Regions from separate parts of the Xanthobacter sp. 126 genome, predicted to be linked through region 3. Evidence: predicted binding sites of a transcription regulator. Region 3 holds the regulator's gene; each other region holds the start of a gene.
What was found. The regulator LexA, encoded in region 3, represses DNA repair genes until DNA is damaged. The targets are predictions, from matches to a motif close to TGTTCNNNNTGTGTTCNG.
Positions count from the first base shown of each region.

Region 1 (2,264 bases), 1.7 Mb from region 3:
CTCGTCCTCGACCGCGACGAACTTGGCGCCCAGCGAGGCGACCTGTTCCTTGGCGGCGGGCCGCACGTCGGTGGCGGTCACGATGGCGCCGAGGCGGCGGGCCGTCGCGATGGCCTGGAGGCCCGCGACGCCAGCGCCCATGACGAAGACGCGCGCGGCCGGAACGGTTCCGGCGGCGGTCATCATCTGCGGCAGGGCGCGGGTGAACTCGGCGGCCGCGTCGATCACCGCGCGATAGCCGGCGAGGTTCGCCTGCGAGGAGAGTACGTCCATCACCTGCGCACGGGTGATGCGCGGCATCAGCTCCATGGCGAAGGAGGCGATCCCGGCACTGGCCATGGCGGCGAGCGCCGCGTCATTGCCGTAGGGATCCATGATGGCGAGGACCAGGGCGCCGGGCTTGTACGACGAAAGTTCGGCTTCCGTCGGCCGGCGAACCTTCAGTACGACTTCGGCGCCGTTCAGCGCATCCGCCGTCGACGGGGCGATGGTGGCCCCTGCGGCCACGAAGTCGGAGTCGAGAATGCCGGACTTCACGCCCGCGCCGCTCTCCACGGTCACGGATGCGCCCAGTGCGACGAGACGCTTCACCGTATCCGGGGTCGCGCCAACCCTCGGCTCGCCGAGATCGATCTCGGCGGGAACAGCGATTTTCATTTCTTGATGTCTCCGGTGCTCCGGCCGCTCAGCGGGTCAGAGGAGGAAAATCCACATCAGGACGAGGATGGCAGCAACGCCGATGGTGCCCCACTTGGCGAGGGCAGTGAACATGGCGTAGGTGCGCTCGTGCTCGGGATAATCGTTACCGTCTGCCGTGGCGTATTCGATCGTGGCGTGTTCAGCCATCTTATCCCCCTGCTCCTAAGCGTCTTCTGACGCCTTTACCGGAGATGGGAATGTCTGGCAACTGCCTTCTGGTGTACAGTATGCCAGATTGAACGGCGCGGCCCGCGAGCCCTTTGCGTCGCACCACATGTTCTTGTTATGTTCCGTTTTCGGTGCTAGCTTTTTAAGCATGAGCCCCGCATCCGATTCCCACGGCCCGCGCACAGCCGCCCCGCCCGTTCCGGGGGGACCAATTGCCGCGCCGATCGCTCCCGCCCTGAAGGCCACCAGGACGGCATCGCCCAAGGCCGTTTCTGCCAAGGCTGTTCCTGCCAAGGCAGCTCCCGCCAAGGCGGCACAGCCCAAGACTGCATCCGGCGACGCCCGCATCGCCTCGCCGCCGGTGAAGACCCGGAGCGATCGGATCATGGGCCGGCTCGCCGAGGAACGCCGAGCGCCGCCCCCTGCCCTGCCGCCGCCGCTGGACGGCGAGGTCGGGACCGGCGTGGAGGCGGACCGGCGGCGCGGCCGGGGCGCGGTCTCCAACGCTGCTGGGCGCTTCGAGCCTGCCGCCCGCGTGCTGTTCGACGACGGCTGGCAGACGCTGGAAGACCTGCCGCCCTTCCGCACCGAGGTGACGGAGGAGCGGGCGCGCACCATCATCACCCGCAACCAGTCCCCCGACATCGCCTTCGATCGCTCCATCAACGCCTACAGGGGCTGCGAGCACGGCTGCATCTATTGCTTCGCGCGGCCCACACACGCCTATCAGGGCCTCTCCGCCGGCCTCGACTTCGAGACCAAGCTGTTCGTGAAGCCGGACGCGCCGGAACTGCTGGCTCGGGAGCTGTCGCACCCCTCCTACAAGCCGCGCGTCATCGCCATGGGGACCAATACCGATCCCTACCAGCCCATCGAGCGGCGCTATGAGCTGACGCGGCGAATCCTGGAGGTACTGGCGGACTTCGGCCATCCGGTTGGCATCGTCACCAAATCGGCGCTGGTGGTGCGCGACATCGATATCCTCGGGCCGATGGCGGAAAAGGGCCTCGCCAAGGTCGCCATCTCCATGACCACGCTCGACCCGCACCTGTCCCGCACCATGGAGCCGCGCGCCGCCAGTCCCCATGTGCGCCTCGGCACCATCCGCCGGCTCGCCGACGCCGGCATTCCCACCGCGGTCCTCACCGCGCCGCTGATCCCGGCGCTGAACGACATGGAGATCGAGCGCATCCTCGACGCCGCCAAGGCCGCCGGGGCATCCGAGGCCGGCTATGTGATGCTGCGCCTGCCGCTGGAGATCGCCGACCTGTTCCGGGAATGGCTGGTGGCCAATTTCCCGGACAAGGCCCGTCACGTGCTGAACCTCATCCGCCAGATGCACGGCGGCAAGGATTACGACTCCACGTTCGGCAAGCGAGGGCGGGGGGAAGGCCCAT
Region 1 is NZ_JAFO01000001.1:4,297,845-4,300,108, forward strand. Features, by position in the region: gene XAN126_RS0120325 (Re/Si-specific NAD(P)(+) transhydrogenase subunit alpha) at 1-657, opposite strand, end outside; gene XAN126_RS0120330 (aa3-type cytochrome c oxidase subunit IV) at 694-846, opposite strand; gene XAN126_RS0120335 (PA0069 family radical SAM protein) at 1,016-2,264, shown strand, end outside.
Region 1: a site for LexA is predicted at 975-992, ahead of XAN126_RS0120335 (PA0069 family radical SAM protein). Genes of this name have one in related genera too.

Region 2 (2,264 bases), 230 kb from region 3:
CGGCATCGGCCGCGCCATCGCCACCGCTCTGGCGGTAGACGGCGCGCGCCTCGCGCTCACCGGCCGCCGGCCGGACGTGTTGGCGGAGGCGGTCGGCTCACTCAAGGCGTCCGGAGCCGAGGTCCACGGCATCTCCGGCGATGTGACCGATCCCGCGGACCGTGCCGCCATGCTAAACGGCGCGGTGGCGGCCCTGGGCGGCCTCGACATCCTCATCAACAATGCCGGCGGCGTGCGCGCCGGCCGGCTGGAGGAGACGAGCGAGGCCGACATCCGCGCCATGATCGAGGTGGACCTGATCGCGCCCATCCTCCTCACCCGCGCCGCGCTGCCGGCGCTGCGAGCGAGCGGGGAGGGACTGATCGTGGACATCACCTCCGCCATCGCGCTCATCGGCATGCCGTTCTACGCCACCTATGCGGCGGCGAAGGCTGGCCTCGCGCGCTTCGACGAGGCGCTCAGGCGGGAACTGGCGGGAGAAGGCGTGCGCGTCCTCACCGTCTATCCCGGCGCCACCGACACGCCGATGATGCGCAGCAGCCGGGCCGGTCCGGGGGGCGGCTTCAGCCGCGAGCCGGCCGAGGCGGTGGCTGAAGCGGTCGTGGCTGGCATCGCGGCCGATGCCTTCGAGGTGGTGCGCGGCGGGGAGGCGCGGGCGCAGATGATCGCCCTCAACCGCACCGACCCGCTCGCCCTAGATGCCCGCTTCGCCACCCTGAAGGATGCCCTCGGCGAAGCCGTGCGCGACCACGCCGCCCTCTAGGCGCTCACGCCTCCACGCCGATGCCACGTCGCTCTGCCGGTCGATCCCCGACAGGGCGGCGGTGGTGCCGACCCGCTCCGGTTATCAGCGCATTGAGGTCGTCCACCGTCCGACATCAGCGACATTTATTCCGGCATCCTGTTGGTGCTCCAGCGACAAAGAGCGACCGCGCTTCCACCACATGCCGGGACCAAAGAGAACATATTGCGAACTGAGAACAAAAAGGGTACAAACACAGCGTTCTTAATTCCCCTTGCACCCGCACCGGAGCGCGGCGATGACTCAGGCGACACTCCGACTCGTCGAAGGTTCTTCCATGGACAAGACCAAGGCGCTGGATGCCGCGCTCTCGCAGATCGAGCGGCATTTCGGCAAGGGCTCCATCATGCGGCTCGGCAAGGGCGGGAAAGCCCTTGAGATCGAGAGCATTCCCACCGGTTCGCTGGGGCTCGACATCGCACTGGGCATCGGCGGCCTGCCCAAGGGACGCGTCGTGGAGATCTACGGGCCCGAATCCTCGGGCAAGACCACGCTCGCGCTTCACACGATCGCCGAATCGCAGAAGCGCGGGGGCACCTGCGCCTTCATCGACGCCGAGCACGCGCTGGACCCGATCTATGCCCGCAAGCTGGGCGTGAACCTTGACGACCTGCTTATCTCCCAGCCCGACGCCGGCGAGCAGGCGCTGGAGATCGCCGACACGCTGGTGCGCTCTGGCGCGGTCGACGTGCTGGTGGTCGATTCGGTGGCGGCCCTCACCCCCCGGGCCGAACTCGACGGCGAGATGGGCGACAACCAGCCGGGCCTTCAGGCCCGCCTCATGAGCCAGGCGCTGCGCAAGCTCACGGCCTCCATCTCCAAGTCCAACACCATGGTCATCTTCATCAACCAGATCCGGATGAAGATTGGCGTGATGTATGGCTCGCCGGAGACCACCACAGGTGGCAACGCGCTGAAGTTCTATGCCTCGATCCGCCTCGACATCCGCCGCATCGGCGCCATCAAGGAACGCGACGAGGTGGTGGGCAACCAGACCCGCGTGAAGGTGGTGAAGAACAAGCTGGCGCCGCCGTTCAAGCAGGTCGAGTTCGACATCATGTATGGCGAGGGTGTCTCCAAGACGGGCGAGTTGCTCGATCTCGGCGTCAAGGCCGGCGTGGTGGAGAAGTCCGGAGCCTGGTTCTCCCACGACAGCCAGCGCCTGGGGCAGGGTCGCGAGAACGCCAAGACCTTCCTGAAGCAGAACCAGGAGATCGCCGGGCGTATCGAGGCCGCTATCCGCCAGAATGCCGGCCTCATCGCCGAGAAGATCCTCGCCGGCGATCCGGAGGAGGACGCCGAGGGGTCCGCCGCCGACGCCTGATGCGCCGGGCGCGGACGTCGCCTTGACGGATTTCGGTGCGGGCGGGGGCCGGATGGTCTCCGCCCGTTTCGTCTTGCGCCCTCGCGTTTCTGGACAAGCGGCGGGCCCATCGTTAAACGAACCCGGTTCCGCCGGCCG
Region 2 is NZ_JAFO01000001.1:2,359,366-2,361,629, forward strand. Features, by position in the region: gene XAN126_RS0111310 (SDR family oxidoreductase) at 1-763, shown strand, start outside; gene recA (recombinase RecA) at 1,041-2,126, shown strand.
Region 2: a site for LexA is predicted at 959-976, ahead of recA (recombinase RecA). Genes of this name have one in related genera too.

Region 3 (2,264 bases):
TGCCGGCGGGGCTCGCGGGCGTGCTGCTGATGCCGTTCGGCTGGGATCATCTGGCCTGGCCGGTGATGGGCCGGGGCATCGAGATCATGACGGCGGTGTCCGACTGGGTGGGCACGCTGCCGGGGGCCGACATCCGCGCTGCCTTCATCGGTGCCGGAACGCTGCTCTGGCTCTCCCTCGCGCTGCTGGCCCTCTGCCTGCTGCGCGGCGTGCTTACCCTCGCGGCGCTGGTGCCCTTCGGCCTCGCCGCGCTGGTGGCGGGAACGCCGCTGAAGCCGGACCTCCTCATCGCGCCCGATGCGCAGACGGTGGCGGTGCGGATGCCGGATGGGCGGCTTTCCGTGCTCGGCGCCTCGGGCCAGAAGCTGGTGGTGGAGCAATGGCTGACGCGGGAGGGTGATCGCCGCACGGCCGGCAGTAAGGACCTCGCCTCCGCCTTCATGTGCGACCCGCTCGGCTGCACTGCGCCTCTGCCCGGCGGCGGCACCATCGCCGTCTCCCGGCGCGCCGAGAGCCTGGAGGCGGACTGCCTGAATGCCCGCATGGTCGTCACCCGCGATGCCCCGCCCCATGCCTGCCCGGCCGAGGTGCTGACACCGGAAAAACTCGCACGGACGGGAACGCTAGCCTTCACCCTGCGCGATGGCGCCCTCGTGGCCGAGCGAAGCCGCAGCCCCTCAGTGTCCCGGCCGTGGATGGCGCCGCTGCCGCCAGACCTCGCACCCGAGCGAGGGGCGGTCGATGCAGGCGATCCGCAGACCGACGCCACCGCTCCCTGATACGACAATTGCAAGGCGTCGGGGTGAGGGGCAACGCCTTCAAAAAAGCGCAGGCGCCCGTTGAGCGTGGACCACCGCGCCCCTCACCCCGTCCCGGATCTCCCGCGGGAGAAATGAGGATCAGTAGCGGCGCATGAGGCCGATCAGGCGGCCCTGGATGCGCACGCGGTCGGGACCGAAGATGCGGGTCTCGTAGGCCGGATTGGCGGCCTCCAGCGCGATGGAGGCGCCCTTCTTGCGCAGGCGCTTGAGGGTGGCTTCCTCGTCGTCCACCAGCGCCACGATGATGTCGCCGGTGTCGGCGGAATCGCACTTGCGGATCAGCACCGTGTCGCCGTCGAGGATGCCGGCCTCGATCATGCTGTCGCCGCGCACCTCGAGGGCGAAGTGCTCGCCGGAGCCCAGCATCTCGGGCGGGATGTTCAGCGTATGGCTGCGGCTCTGGATGGCGGAGATGGGCGAGCCGGCGGCGATGCGGCCCATGACCGGCACCGAGACCACCTGCCCCGCCTCGTCATCCTCCGCCACGGGGCGGACCTTGCCGAGGCTGCCCTCGATGACCGAGGGCGAGAAGCCCCGGCCTGCGGACCGGGCGGAGGCGAGGCCCGGCGCCACGCTGTCGGGCAGGCGGACCACCTCCAGCGCGCGGGCGCGATTGGGCAGGCGGCGGATGAAGCCGCGCTCTTCCAGAGCGGTGATCAGGCGATGGATGCCGGACTTGGAGCGCAGGTCCAGCGCTTCCTTCATCTCGTCGAAGGAGGGGGGAACACCGGTCTCCTTCAGCCGCTCATGGATGAAGCGCAGAAGGTCATATTGCTTCCGAGTGAGCATTCCCTGGCCCCGTTCCTTGCACGCACCGCCGCGGAACAGGCACTCTCGGCCGGTCCCGATTCAAGGCGCATCCAGCCCGGCGCGCCGCGAAACAAATCATGAACAGTCTTTATCTGTTCCTTTTGTGTTCCGCAAGTGGTGAAGGCTCCGTTAAGGGCTCAATCCGCGAAGGGAATAATCTCGCAGGGGTCTCCGACGCGGCCCGCCGGGGCGAATGGCGGGCGCACCAGAAGGCAGTCGGCGGCGGAAAGAATGCTCAGCATGGCGCTGTCCTGCGAGGCGCAGGGAATGGCGTGGATCGAGCCGTCCGCCCGGCGCTCAAGGGTCGCGCGCATGAAATCGCGCCGCACGTCGTTGGGCGGCAGGTCCGCCGCGAGGCGCGCCGGCACGGTCTCGGGGCCGGGGCGGGAATCGCCCTGCAGGGCGCGGATGAGGGGGACGAGGTAGACCATCCCGCAGACATGGGACGACACCGGGTTGCCCGGCAGCCCCAGCACCCGCACATCGCCACGATGGCCGAACATGAGCGGCTTGCCGGGCCTGAGCGCGATCTTGTGGACCGAGAGATCGACCCCTTCCGCCTTCAGCGCCGGGGCCATCAGGTCATGATCGCCCACGGAGGCGCCACCGGAGGAGACAACGAGATCGAACTCG
Region 3 is NZ_JAFO01000001.1:2,591,036-2,593,299, forward strand. Features, by position in the region: gene XAN126_RS0112360 (ComEC/Rec2 family competence protein) at 1-779, shown strand, start outside; gene lexA (transcriptional repressor LexA) at 900-1,610, opposite strand; gene glp (gephyrin-like molybdotransferase Glp) at 1,769-2,264, opposite strand, start outside.